3 regions of the Mesorhizobium sp. P2_A12 genome follow, and region 3 is predicted to be linked to each of the others. Evidence: predicted binding sites of a transcription regulator. Region 3 holds the regulator's gene; each other region holds the start of a gene.
The links. Region 3 encodes LexA, which represses DNA repair genes until DNA is damaged. Its sites were predicted from a motif close to TGTTCNNNNTGTGTTCNG; they were not measured.
Positions count from the first base shown of each region.

Region 1: a site for LexA is predicted at 2,150-2,167, ahead of AC1DZU_RS12405 (helicase-related protein). Genes of this name have one in related genera too.
Region 2: a site for LexA is predicted at 2,686-2,703, ahead of recA (recombinase RecA). Genes of this name have one in related genera too.

Region 1 is NZ_JBFUCU010000004.1:433,042-437,273, reverse strand. Features, by position in the region: gene AC1DZU_RS12415 (acetyl-CoA C-acetyltransferase) at 1-742, shown strand, start outside; gene phbB (acetoacetyl-CoA reductase) at 836-1,561, shown strand; gene AC1DZU_RS12405 (helicase-related protein) at 2,336-4,232, shown strand, end outside.
Region 2 is NZ_JBFUCU010000009.1:231,522-235,753, forward strand. Features, by position in the region: gene alaS (alanine--tRNA ligase) at 1-1,139, opposite strand, end outside; gene recA (recombinase RecA) at 1,531-2,628, opposite strand; gene AC1DZU_RS20860 (carbohydrate kinase family protein) at 2,910-3,854, shown strand; gene AC1DZU_RS20865 (pseudouridine-5'-phosphate glycosidase) at 3,930-4,232, shown strand, end outside.
Region 3 is NZ_JBFUCU010000012.1:141,617-145,848, reverse strand. Features, by position in the region: gene AC1DZU_RS23235 (ComEC/Rec2 family competence protein) at 1-1,738, shown strand, start outside; gene lexA (transcriptional repressor LexA) at 1,732-2,469, opposite strand; gene AC1DZU_RS23225 (GntR family transcriptional regulator) at 2,842-3,579, opposite strand; gene kynU (kynureninase) at 3,742-4,232, shown strand, end outside.

The DNA of each region.
Region 1 (4,232 bases), on a different contig from region 3:
CGGACTGTGGGATGCCTTCAACGGCTACCACATGGGCAACACCGCCGAAAACGTCGCTCGTCAGTTCCAGATCACCCGCGACGATCAGGACCAGTTCGCGCTCGCCTCGCAGAACAAGGCCGAGGCGGCGCAGAAGGCCGGCAAGTTCAAGGACGAGATCGTCGCCGTCACCATCAAGGGCAGGAAGGGCGACACCATTGTCGACCAGGACGAGTACATCCGCCACGGTGCCACGCTCGACGCCATGACCAAGCTGAAGCCGGCTTTCGACAAGGACGGTACGGTGACCGCCGCCAACGCCTCCGGCATCAATGACGGCGCCGCCGGTGCGGTGCTGATGAGCGAAGCGGAAGCGGTGAGGCGCGGCATCACCCCGCTGGCGCGCATCGTGTCCTGGGCAACCGCTGGCGTCGACCCGCAGATCATGGGCACCGGTCCGATACCGGCTTCGCGCAAGGCATTGGAGAAGGCCGGCTGGTCGGTCGGCGATCTCGACCTGATCGAGGCCAACGAGGCCTTTGCCGCCCAGGCTTGCGCCGTCAACAAGGACATGGGCTGGGATCCCTCGATCGTCAACGTCAATGGCGGCGCCATTGCCATCGGCCATCCGATCGGTGCTTCGGGTGCCCGCATCTTCAACACGCTGGTCTTCGAGATGCGCCGGCGCGGCGCCAAGAAAGGCCTCGCCACCCTATGCATCGGCGGCGGCATGGGCGTCGCCATGTGCGTGGAAGCGCTCTAAGGATATCACCTGAACGGGCGGCGCGAGCCGCCCGGTCGGTATGCAGTGCCTGCCAAGCCCGACAACAGGGCGATATCAAAATAGGGGAAACGCATGACCAAGGTAGCAATCGTCACAGGCGGATCGCGCGGCATCGGCGCGGCGATCTCGATAGCATTGAAGAACGCCGGCTATTCGGTTGCCGCCAACTACGCCGGCAATGACGACGCGGCGGCGAAATTCAAGGCCGAGACCGGTATCCCGGTCTACAAATGGTCGGTCGCCGACTACGATTCCTGCACCGCCGGCATCAAGCAGGTCGAGGCTGATCTCGGTCCGGTCTCGGTGCTGGTCAACAATGCCGGCATCACCCGCGACGCCATGTTCCACAAGATCACGCGCGAACAGTGGAAAGAAGTCATCGACACCAATTTGTCGGGCGTCTTCAACATGACGCATCCGCTGTGGAGCGGCATGCGCGACCGCAAGTTCGGCCGCGTCATCACCATCTCCTCGATCAACGGCCAGAAGGGCCAGGCCGGACAGGTGAATTATTCCGCCGCCAAGGCTGGCGATATCGGCTTTTCGAAGGCGCTCGCCCAGGAAGGGGCCCGCGCCGGCATCACCGTCAATGTCATCTGCCCCGGCTATATCGCCACTGAAATGGTCAAGGCGATCGACGAGAAGGTGCTCAACGAGCGCATCATCCCGCAGATCCCCGTCGGCCGCCTCGGCGAACCGGAAGAGATCGCGCGCTGCGTTGTCTTCCTCGCATCCGAAGATGCCGGCTTCATCACCGGCTCGACCATCTCAGCCAATGGCGGCCAATACTTCGCCTGAAGCATTTCACTTCGTCTGAAGCATTCCAGGAAAAGTGCGAAGCGGTTTTTTGTCCAGACGGTAGAAGCGCCGGTGTGGGTGGAGAGATCGACGGACCGGCAAACCGGTCCGTCATTCGCCGGCGACTTCATGCCTTCGACCTGCCCCACGCCGGCTGGTGCCCCATTACGGCACGCAGAGGTTAACAACCACCGGCTGCCCAGTGCAAAAGTGGCTTTGCAACCTGTGGATTCTCGGTGGATAAGCTGTTCGCAACACAAGATATTGGGGTGAACAAAACGGGAAGATTCTGGCATCGCCGATTCGTAGCCGATTCGTTCCGGCTTTGAGCGGAGTGTTAACGACAACGGCTGGAATCGCCCGTCAAATCCTTAACGCCGCTTAGGAAAGATCAACAATTTCATAATCTTGGATGAGGCGAGCCAAGGCATTCCAGTCGTTCGCCGGCAAAGGTTAACGACAGAGCTCGCCCTGCATGAAACGGGCCAGTTCGTTGATTCAGCATATGGTGAGACTCGTGGTCACAAAATCCATATGTAGCCGTGAACAAAAGCTGAATCTGGTCGAGTCACTGATTCGTCTCCGATTCGTTCCAGACTCGTTCCAACTGTTAATCCGCAACCATTCTGGAGCTTGACAGGAGATGACTTCGAGCCACCGGTGGAACATTCCGCTTTCGCTTCGCGCTCGAAATCCTTATGTGTCGCCTGTCATACGCGCCACTTGAGGCACGCTCCCGACAACGAGAGACCAGAAAGCCTTATTTCCAGGTCGATGAACATCCAGTCGAAACATACCGAGCCGCTGATCCTATCGGGCCGTGACGTGACCGCCGTGCTTGGGCCGACCAACACCGGCAAGACCCATCTCGCCATCGAGCGCATGGTGGCGCACGAGAGCGGCATCATCGGCCTGCCGCTCAGGCTGCTTGCGCGTGAGGTCTATGGCCGCGTCTGCGACAAGGTCGGCGCCCACAAGGTCGCGCTGATCACCGGCGAGGAGAAGATCCAGCCGCCCGGCGCCAAATATTCGGTCTGCACCGTCGAGGCCATGCCGCGCGAAACCGACGCCGCCTTCGTCGCCATCGACGAGGTGCAGTTGGCCGGCGATCTCGAGCGCGGCCACATCTTCACCGACCGCATCCTGCACCTGCGCGGCCGCCAAGAAACGCTGCTGCTGGGTGCGGCCACGATGCACGGCATCCTCCAGCGCCTCTTGAAGGGTGTCTCGGTGGTGACGCGGCCGAGGCTGTCGCATCTTGCCTATGCCGGTTCGAAGAAGCTGACGCGGCTGCCGCGGCGCACGGCGATCGTCGCCTTCTCCGCCGACGAGGTCTATGCCATCGCCGAATTGATCCGCCGCCAGCAGGGTGGCGCCGCCGTCGTGCTCGGCGCCCTGTCGCCTCGCACCCGCAACGCCCAGGTGGCGCTGTTCCAGTCGGGCGACGTCGACTATCTCATCGCCACCGACGCCATCGGCATGGGTCTCAACCTTGATCTCGATCATGTCGCCTTCGCCCAGAACCGCAAGTTCGACGGCTATCAGTATCGCAACCTGACGGCGGCCGAGCTTGGCCAGATCGCCGGCCGCGCCGGCCGGCATCTTCGCGACGGCACGTTTGGCGTCACCGGCCAGGTCGATCCGCTGGACGAGGATCTGGTCAAGAAGATCGAAGGCCACGACTTCGACCCGGTGAAGGTGCTGCAGTGGCGCACCGCGCATTTCGACTTCGCCAGCCTCGACGCGCTGAAACGCTCGATCGAGACCAACGCCCCGGTCGAGGGGCTGACGCGGGCACTGCCTGCCGTCGATGCGCAGGCGCTCGAGCACCTGTCGCGCGACGAGGATATCCGCGCACTCGCCACCAATGCCAAACGCGTAGCGCTGCTGTGGGAAGCCTGCGCCCTGCCCGATTACCGCAAGATCGCGCCGGCCCAGCATGCCGACCTCATTGCTTCGATCTATACCGACCTCGCCCGGCATGGCCATGTCGACGAAAATTACATGGCCGAACAGGTGCGCCGCGCCGACACCACCGAAGGCGATATCGACACGCTGTCGCATCGCATTGCCCAGATCCGCACCTGGACATTCGTGTCGAACCGGCCCGGCTGGCTGGCCGATCAGGCACACTGGCAGGAAAAGACGCGCGAAATCGAAGACAGATTGTCGGATGCGCTGCATGAGCGGTTGACGAAACGCTTCGTAGACCGCAGGACTTCCGTCCTCATGCGGCGCCTTAGAGAAAATACCATGCCCGAAGCCGAAATTAGTCCTACCGGAACCGTCCTTGTCGAAGGCCACCATGTCGGCGAGTTGCAAGGGTTCCGCTTCACCGCCGACCAGACCGCCGGCGGCGAAGACGCCAAGGCGGTGCGCACTGCCGCTCAGAAGGCGCTTGCAGCCGAATTCGAGGCGCGCGCCGAACGCTTCGGCGCTAGCGCCAATGGCGATATCGCGCTTGGCTCGGACGGCACCCTGCGCTGGATCGGAGCGCCGATCGGCACGCTGGTTGCAGGCGAAGACACGCTGAAGCCGCGCCTCGTGCTGCTGGCCGACGAACAGTTGACCGGCCCGGCGCGCGACAAGGTCGCGGCGCGTGCCGAGCGTTTCGTCAATTTCCAGATCGAGTTGCTGCTGAAGCCGCTGGTCGACCTGAAGAACGCCGACC
Region 2 (4,232 bases), on a different contig from region 3:
CCGGCGTGCAGCGTTTCCGTCGCCTCCGAAAGCAGGCCGAGGCCGCGCACCAGCGTCTTGCGGAAACGGGTCTCCTCGAGCTTCAGGGTCTCGGTGATCAACTGCTCGCCGCGTACCAGTTCCGGATAGGCCTGGCCCATCTCGCGCACCAGGGCCGGCACCAGGCGCCACATCAGCGGATCGCGGGCGCCGAGCAACTGCGCATGACGCATGGCGCGGCGCATGATGCGGCGCAGGACATAGCCACGGCCTTCGTTCGACGGCAGCACGCCGTCCGCGACCAGGAACGAGGACGAGCGCAGATGATCGGCAATGACGCGGAAGGACGCGACCGTCTCCTTGTCGGGACCGTGCCCGATGGCGGACGACGCCGCGTCGATCAGGTGACGGAACAGATCGGTCTCAAAGACGCTCTCCACCCCTTGCATGATGGACGCCATGCGCTCCAGCCCCATGCCGGTGTCGATCGACGGGCGCGGCAGGTCGATGCGCTCCTCCTTCGTCACCTGTTCATACTGCATGAAGACCAGGTTCCAGAATTCGAGGAAACGGTCGCCGTCCTCCTCGGGGCTGCCGGGAGGGCCGCCCCAGATGTGTTCGCCGCGGTCGATGAAGATCTCGGAGCACGGCCCGCAAGGTCCGGTGTCGCCCATCGCCCAGAAATTGTCCGAGGTCGCGATGCGAATGATGCGGTCGTCGGAAAAACCGGCGATCTTCTTCCAGAAGCCGGCAGCCTCATCGTCCGTGTGATAGACGGTGACCAGCAGCTTGTCCTTGTTCAGCCCGAATTCCTTGGTGATCAGGTTCCAGGCAAGCTCGATGGCGCGCTCCTTGAAATAGTCGCCAAAGGAGAAATTGCCGAGCATTTCGAAGAAGGTCAGATGGCGCGCGGTGTAGCCGACATTGTCGAGGTCGTTATGCTTGCCGCCGGCGCGGACGCTCTTCTGCGCGGTGGAGGCGCGCGAATAGGGCCGCTTCTCCAGGCCGGTGAAGACGTTTTTGAACTGCACCATGCCGGCGTTGGTGAACATCAGCGTCGGATCGTTGCGCGGTACCAGCGGGCTCGACGCGACGATCTCGTGACCCTCCTTGCGGAAGTAGTCGAGAAAAGTCGACCGGATCTCGTTCACGCCACTCATGAATGCTGCCTTTTCGAGAAAACCGCCGGCAAACCGGCGGAAAATGGGCTCTGGGTCTCAAAGCGCGCCGCGCTGAAAACGGATTCAGTCGTCGCGCCTTAAGTTCTTGCTTCCATGCATGTCGTTGTCCCAAAACCGCTGCGCACTTTGGGCGACATCCATAAGAAAATAGACTTGGCCTTTTAGCGGTCGCACCGCACCCTGTCCAGAAACACGGAATTGGTCCAAATCGCGCGCTTGCCGACCATCAGCGCCAGCCGCAAAATGAAAAACCGCCGGCTCGAAAGCCGGCGGTTTGGAACGCAAAAAACACTGAACTCAATTACATAAGCTTGAGATAATAGAACAGGATTATGGCCGATCTTCGGCCGGCATCCTGTGCACGAAGTAGTTACATCGCGCCGGATTCCTCCTCGAAACCGTCGTCGCCGCTCTCGGCGCCGCCATTCTCGAGGAATTTCTCGGCGATCAACCCGGCATTCTGCCTGAGCGCCAGTTCGATCTCGCGCGCCGTGTCGGGATTGTCGCGCAGGAACAGTTTGGCATTCTCGCGGCCCTGGCCGAGACGCTGCGAATTGTAGGAGAACCAGGCGCCCGACTTCTCGACCACGCCGGCCTTGACGCCGAGGTCGACCAGTTCGCCGGTCTTGGATACGCCTTCGCCATACATGATGTCGAACTCGACCACCTTGAAGGGCGGCGCCAGCTTGTTCTTGACCACCTTGACGCGGGTCTGGTTGCCGACGACCTCGTCGCGGTCCTTGACCGAGCCGATGCGGCGGATGTCGAGGCGGACCGAGGCGTAGAATTTCAGCGCGTTGCCGCCCGTTGTGGTCTCGGGCGAACCGAACATGACGCCGATCTTCATGCGGATCTGGTTGATGAAGATGACCATGGTGTTGGAGCGTGAGATCGAGGCGGTCAGCTTGCGCAGCGCCTGGCTCATCAGGCGGGCCTGCAGGCCAGGCAGCGAATCGCCCATCTCGCCTTCGATTTCGGCACGCGGCGTCAGCGCCGCGACCGAATCGACCACCAGCACATCGATGGCACCGGAGCGCACCAGCGTGTCGCAGATTTCCAGCGCCTGTTCACCGGTGTCGGGCTGCGAGATCAGAAGGTTTTCCAGATCGACGCCAAGCTTGCGGGCATAGACCGGATCGAGCGCATGCTCAGCATCGACGAAGGCGCAGATGCCGCCTTTCTTCTGGGCTTCCGCGACGGTGTGCAACGCAAGCGTCGTCTTGCCCGAGCTTTCCGGCCCGTAGATCTCGATGATGCGGCCACGCGGCAGGCCACCGACGCCAAGCGCGATGTCGAGGCCGAGCGAGCCCGTCGGCACGGTTTCAATCTCGACGACCTGCTCGTTCGCGCCGAGCCGCATGATCGAGCCCTTGCCGAAAGCCCGCTCGATTTGCGACAGCGCCGCGTCCAGAGCCTTTGATTTGTCCACCGCTTTGTCCTCTACCAGCCGCAAAGAATTCTGAGCCATGATACATCACCCCTTGGTCGTCAATGAAGGCCGGACAATCCGTAATCCCTGCCTATTTGTACCTTTTTTGTTCTTGTTTGGCAAGAGGGTTCAAGTATCTGAAAGGCAATCACTATCCGGATTTGTTCTTTTTTTGTCCCAAGAATCACATCAGGAGCGCACCTCGCATTGGGCCAGACCGCATACTCGTTTCGATCTGCCGAATCGCCTGCCAGCATGCGAGGCTCCGTCGCACAGCCTAACGCTTGTACCGCTGGAATAACAAAGGTCATATCGTCGGCATGGTGAAATCTCCAAGAATCCTGGCCGTGGGCGGCGCCCATATCGACCGGCGTGGCCAGGTGTCCGGCGCTTACGTGCCGGCCGCGTCCAATCCCGGCACGATGCGCGAGGATGTCGGCGGGGGCGTCTTCAATGCCTTGCGCAGTGCGGTCCGGCGCGGTGTTTCGGCCTCGCTGCTGTCGGTGCGCGGCGGCGATGCCGCCGCCGATACGGTTTCACGGGCCATCGCCAAAGCCGGGATTGCCGACCTGTCGGCGGTGTTCCTCGATCGCACGACGCCAAGCTATACGGCGCTGATCGACAGCGAGGGCGAGCTGATCGTCGGCTTTGCCGACATGGCGCTCTATGAACTGGCGTTTCCCAAGCAGGTCAGGCGCTCCAAGGTGCGCGAGGTACTCGCCGCCGCCGATGCCGTCTTCTGCGACGCCAATTTGCCGACGGCGGCACTGGAGAGGCTCGTGGCACTCGCCGCCGGCAAACCCGTCTTCGCCATTGCCATTTCGCCGGCCAAGATCGTGCGCCTGAGGCCGGTGCTCGGCAATCTGGCCGTCGTCTTCATGAACCAGCGCGAGGCCGTCGCACTTGCCGGCCTGGACGGTGCGGCTTCGGGGTACGACATCGTCGACGGGCTGAAACGCGCCGGGCTCAAAAGCGGCGTGGTGACAGCGGGCGGCGCTTCGATGCTGGGCTTCGATGAAGCCGGCACCTTCTCGATCCTGCCGCCGACGCCAAGAAAGGTCACCGACGTCACCGGCGCCGGCGATGCGCTGGCGGGTGCGACGGTCGCTGCCTCGCTGCGCGGCATGCCGTTGCGCGCAGCCCTGCGCGAAGGCATTGCCGCGGCGACGCTGGCCATCGAAAGCGCCGACGCCGTTCCCGATTTCACCGCCGCTGATTTCACCGAGGCGCTGGCTCTTGTGCCGGACGCGCAGGAAGTGGCATGAGACCGGCCAGTTCATAGTGCCGGAGTGTTTTCGCGCGTCCTAGTGGAGGCGCATCGCACCGGATTGGAGATCAGGATGACACCAGAAACCGCCCGCCCCTTCATCGATATCCATGCGCCGGTGGCACAGGCCTTGGCCGCCGGGCGGCCGGTGGTGGCGCTGGAGAGCACCATCATCACCCATGGCATGCCCTACCCCGACAATGGCGCCATGGCGGCCGATGTCGAAAAGATCATCAGCGATGGCGGCGCCGTGCCGGCGACGATCGCCGTGGTTGGCGGGCGCATCAAGATCGGGCTTTCGGATGGCGAGCGCGAGTCCCTTGCCATGACCGGCGATGCCATGAAGCTGTCGCGCGCCGACCTCGGCTTCGCGGTG
Region 3 (4,232 bases):
CGGCCCGGTGCGGCCGGACAGCTACGACTTCTCCTTCGACAGCTATTTCGCCGGCATCGGCGGCAGCGGGTTTTTCCTCGGCAATCCGAAGCTTGTCGCCGGCAATGACGACGACATGCCGCCTTCGGCCCGCCTTGCCTCGGAGATAGAAAATGCCCGTGAAGCCATCGCCGACCATATCAGGGGCAGTGTCGGTGGCGCCGAAGGCGAGATCGCCGCGGCGCTGATCGTCGGCGTGCGCGCCGGCATTCCCGACGAGATCAACGAAGCGATGCGGCGCACCGGCATCTACCACGTCATCTCCATTTCAGGACTGCACATGGCGCTGGTCGCAGGCACCATCATGATGCTGATGCGCAGCGCCTTTGCCCTGTTTCCGGACTTTTCCGCGCGCCGGCCCGTCAAGAAATACGCCGCGGCCGCGGCCCTTTTCTCGATCGCCGCCTATCTCGTCATCTCAGGCGTCGTCGTTGCCGCAGAGCGCAGCTTCATCATGCTGGCGGTGATGCTAATTGCGGTGCTGTTCGATCGGGCGGCGCTGACCATGCGCAACCTGGCGATCTCGGCGATCGCGGTCATTTTGGTGTCGCCGCATGAAGTGGTCGGCCCAAGTTTCCAGATGTCATTCGCGGCGACCGCGGCGCTGGTCGGTGCCTATGCCGGCTGGTCGGATCATCGTGCGGCGAAAACGAAACCGCCGCCGCCACGGCGATCTCTGCCTGGCTTTCTCACCAGAAAATTCCTGTTGGCGATGGGCGGCCTTGCCATGACCTCCATCATTGCCGGCAGCGCCACGGCGCTTTTTGCCATCTGGCATTTTCAGCGGGTGTCGCCGCTCAGCCTGTTCGCCAATCTCGCCATTATGCCAATCGTCTCGCTGGTTGTGATGCCTTTCGCCGTCCTCAGTGCGCTGGCGATGCCCTTTGGCGCCGATGGTCCCTTTCTTTACGTGATGGGCAAAGGCCTGACGGTGATGATCGCCATGTCCGGATGGATTTCCGAGCGCTCGCCGGTGGACGCGGTCGGGTTGATTTCGCAGCAGTCTGTCCTGCTGGTGGCGATTGCCTTGGTCATCGCGACGATGGCGACGACATGGCTGCGGCTCGCAGCCCTTCCGTTCGCGCTTGCCGGCCTGTTGACCGTCTCGGACACGCGCGCCCCGGACGTGCTGATCTCGGAGGACGCCAGGCTGGTTGCGCTGCCGATCGGGGGTGGCGAACTCGCCGTCAGCCGGGCACGCCCGAACGAATTCACGGTCGACAACTGGAAACGCGCGCTGACATCCGAAACCATCGTCATGCCGGAGGTGTTCAGCAAAGGAGACGGGCAATTCGAGATAGCCGATGCCGCCGAGTTGCCGTCGGGCGCGCCTTTCTATTGCACATCAGGCATTTGTCTCGCCAAGCATCCGTCTGGTGCGATCATCGCGCATGTCGAAGACCGAAAGGACGCCTGGATGGCCTGCGGCTTCGCCGACCTGATCGTCATCAATGACGCCACGGCCTATGACCCCTGTCACAATCCGCTGGTGCTCGTCATCACCAAACGACAACTGGCCCGCAAGGGTAGCGCGGCCGTCTTCTTCGATCGCCAATCGGCGACCACGCCTGCGACGATCAGCTTCGCGGTGGACGGGTCATACCGGCCCTGGCACACGCAGCGCAAGTTTTCGCGCGAGGCGAGGGGCCTGCCACCCTACCGCAAACCCGAAAAGCCGGTCGCAAGCTCGGCTCAGTAGCGTCTGATCAGCCCGACGAGCTTGCCTTGCACCTTGACCCTGTCCGGTCCGAAAATGCGGGTTTCATAGGCCGGGTTGGCGGCTTCGAGAGCAATCGAGGCACCCTTGCGGCGGAACCGCTTCAGCGTCGCTTCCTCTTCATCCACCAGCGCCACGATGATCTCACCCGGGCTGGCTGTATCGGCGTTGCGGATGATGACGGTATCGCCGTCGAAGATGCCGGCATCGATCATCGAGTCGCCCTTGACCTCAAGGGCATAGTGTTCGCCGCCCATGATCATGTCCGGCGGCACCGAGATCGAATGCGTCTGGTGCTGGATGGCGTCGATCGGCACACCGGCCGCGATGCGTCCCATGACCGGGATCGACACGGCGGAGACCACGTCGTCGTCATTGCCGGCCGAAGGCATCCGTGAAGACGCAGGCTTGAGTTGCCGGCCAAGGCCGCCTTGACCGAGGCTGCCCTGGATGACGCTTGGCGAGAACTTCTTTGCCGCATTGAGGCCTGGCGCGATCGAATCCGGCAGCCGCAGCACTTCCAACGCGCGCGCCCGATTGGGCAGGCGGCGAATGAAGCCGCGCTCCTCCAGCGCCGTGATCAGCCGGTGTATGCCGGATTTGGAGGCAAGGTCGAGTGCTTCCTTCATCTCGTCGAAGGATGGCGGAATGCCGCTTTCCTTGAGCCGTTCATGAATGAACATCAGGAGTTCGTGTTGTTTGCGCGTCAGCATGGCAGCCCCCAGGTTACCCAAAACCAGAATCGGAAAAACAAACCCAGAACAAACACTATCTGTTCCAGTTGTGTTCCGCAACCGTTTAAAGTTTAATGAACTTGTTAAGGTGGCTGAAATTATTTGGCGCCCCGGCAGTGGGTCGCGATCGACGCTTGCCTGCCAACGCCGAGCGCTTGGTTGGATTGAAATTGCTATGGTTAATGACCTGTGGCCCACCCTGTGTCGGGCTTGGCCTCGGCCAACGCTGGAGCTCGACAAGAGGGCTTGGTTCACTTCACCGGTCGTGGCTCCCCGTGAACGAAAGGGAGCCAAAATGCCAACTTTGGCGGAGGAATTGGCCATATCGGCCTTGCCTTGTTCGTCGTCGCATTACCGTTTGTTTGAGCTGCCGTCGCCGGCGTGGACATAGACATGCAGCGTGTAGCCGATGTGGGCAACCATCAGGGTTTTCGCGCGCTCGATGTTGCGATCCAGCGCCGCCTCCATGAGCGCGGTATGATCTTTGATCGCGACGGCCTGGCGCAGCGCCTCCATGGCCTCTTCGTAGCCATGCTGGAGACCGGCGGCCGCACGCAAGGTTGGCGCCAGGCCAAGAAAGCGGTGATGGCGACGCAACTGATCCGCGATCGTGGAGTGGAAGGTCAGCAGCCAGGGGGATGTTGCCGCGCTGAGCAATGCCGCGTGGAAAGCCTCGTGCTTTTCATCCCATTCGTCGACCACGTTGTCGGACGGGTCGTCGACCGCGGTCCTGCTGCGCGACAGCCGATAGTGGGCAGCGACGACGGCGTCCTCCCATTCACGGCCGCCTTTCTCGATCGATTCCTGGAGCAGAGGCAGTTCAACCACCAATCTGGCGCGTGACAGATCTTCCAGCTCGTTGCGCGAGACCGGAGCGACGGCAAAGCCGCGATTGCTGATGGCGGTCACCAGGCGCTCGGCCTCCAATCGCGAGAGCGCCTCGCGCAGCGGTGTCCAGCCGATGCCGTAGCTGTTGCGCAACGCGCTAAGCTTGAGCGGTGCGCCGGGCTTCAGACGGGTGGTGAGGATATCGCGGCGCAGCAGCTTGTAGGCTGCTTCTGTCTTCGAGAAGTGCTCGTCGTCCAGCATTGCCGACCATCCGTACCAATTGGCCGGGTGATTATATATGAAATCCTTCCATTGCGTAAATTATATATAATGTTTGACAACACCCAAGGGACTGCCCATGATCGCCAAATGTTTCACCTGATATGTTCATCTGAGCACGCCCATGCGCGGGGATAGTCGACCATGAATGCAACTCCCGATCTCGCTGCAATCGAGGCGATGGACGCCGCGGACCCGCTACGCGCCATGCGCGATCGTTTCGTCTTGCCGCAAGGGGTGATCTACCTCGACGGCAATTCGCTTGGTGCGGCTTCACCCACCGTCTTCGACGAACTGAACAAGGCCGCGACACAGGAATGGGCGCAGGACCTCATCCGTGCCTGGAACACCGCCGGCTGGTTCGACATGCCGGTCGAGCTTGGCGACCAACTCGGACGCCTGATCGGCGCCGCGGCTGGCCAGACTGTGGTCTGCGATACGACGTCGATCAACATCTACAAGGTGCTACATGCGGCGCTCGCAATGCGGCCGGATCGGTCAGTCATCGTGGCCGAGGGCGACAGCTTCCCAACCGATCTCTATATGGCCGAGGGCGTAGCTTCGACGCGGCCCGGTACGATCCTGCGGCTCGAGGGCGTCGATGCGCCTGATATCGAGGACCTGATCGACGAGCG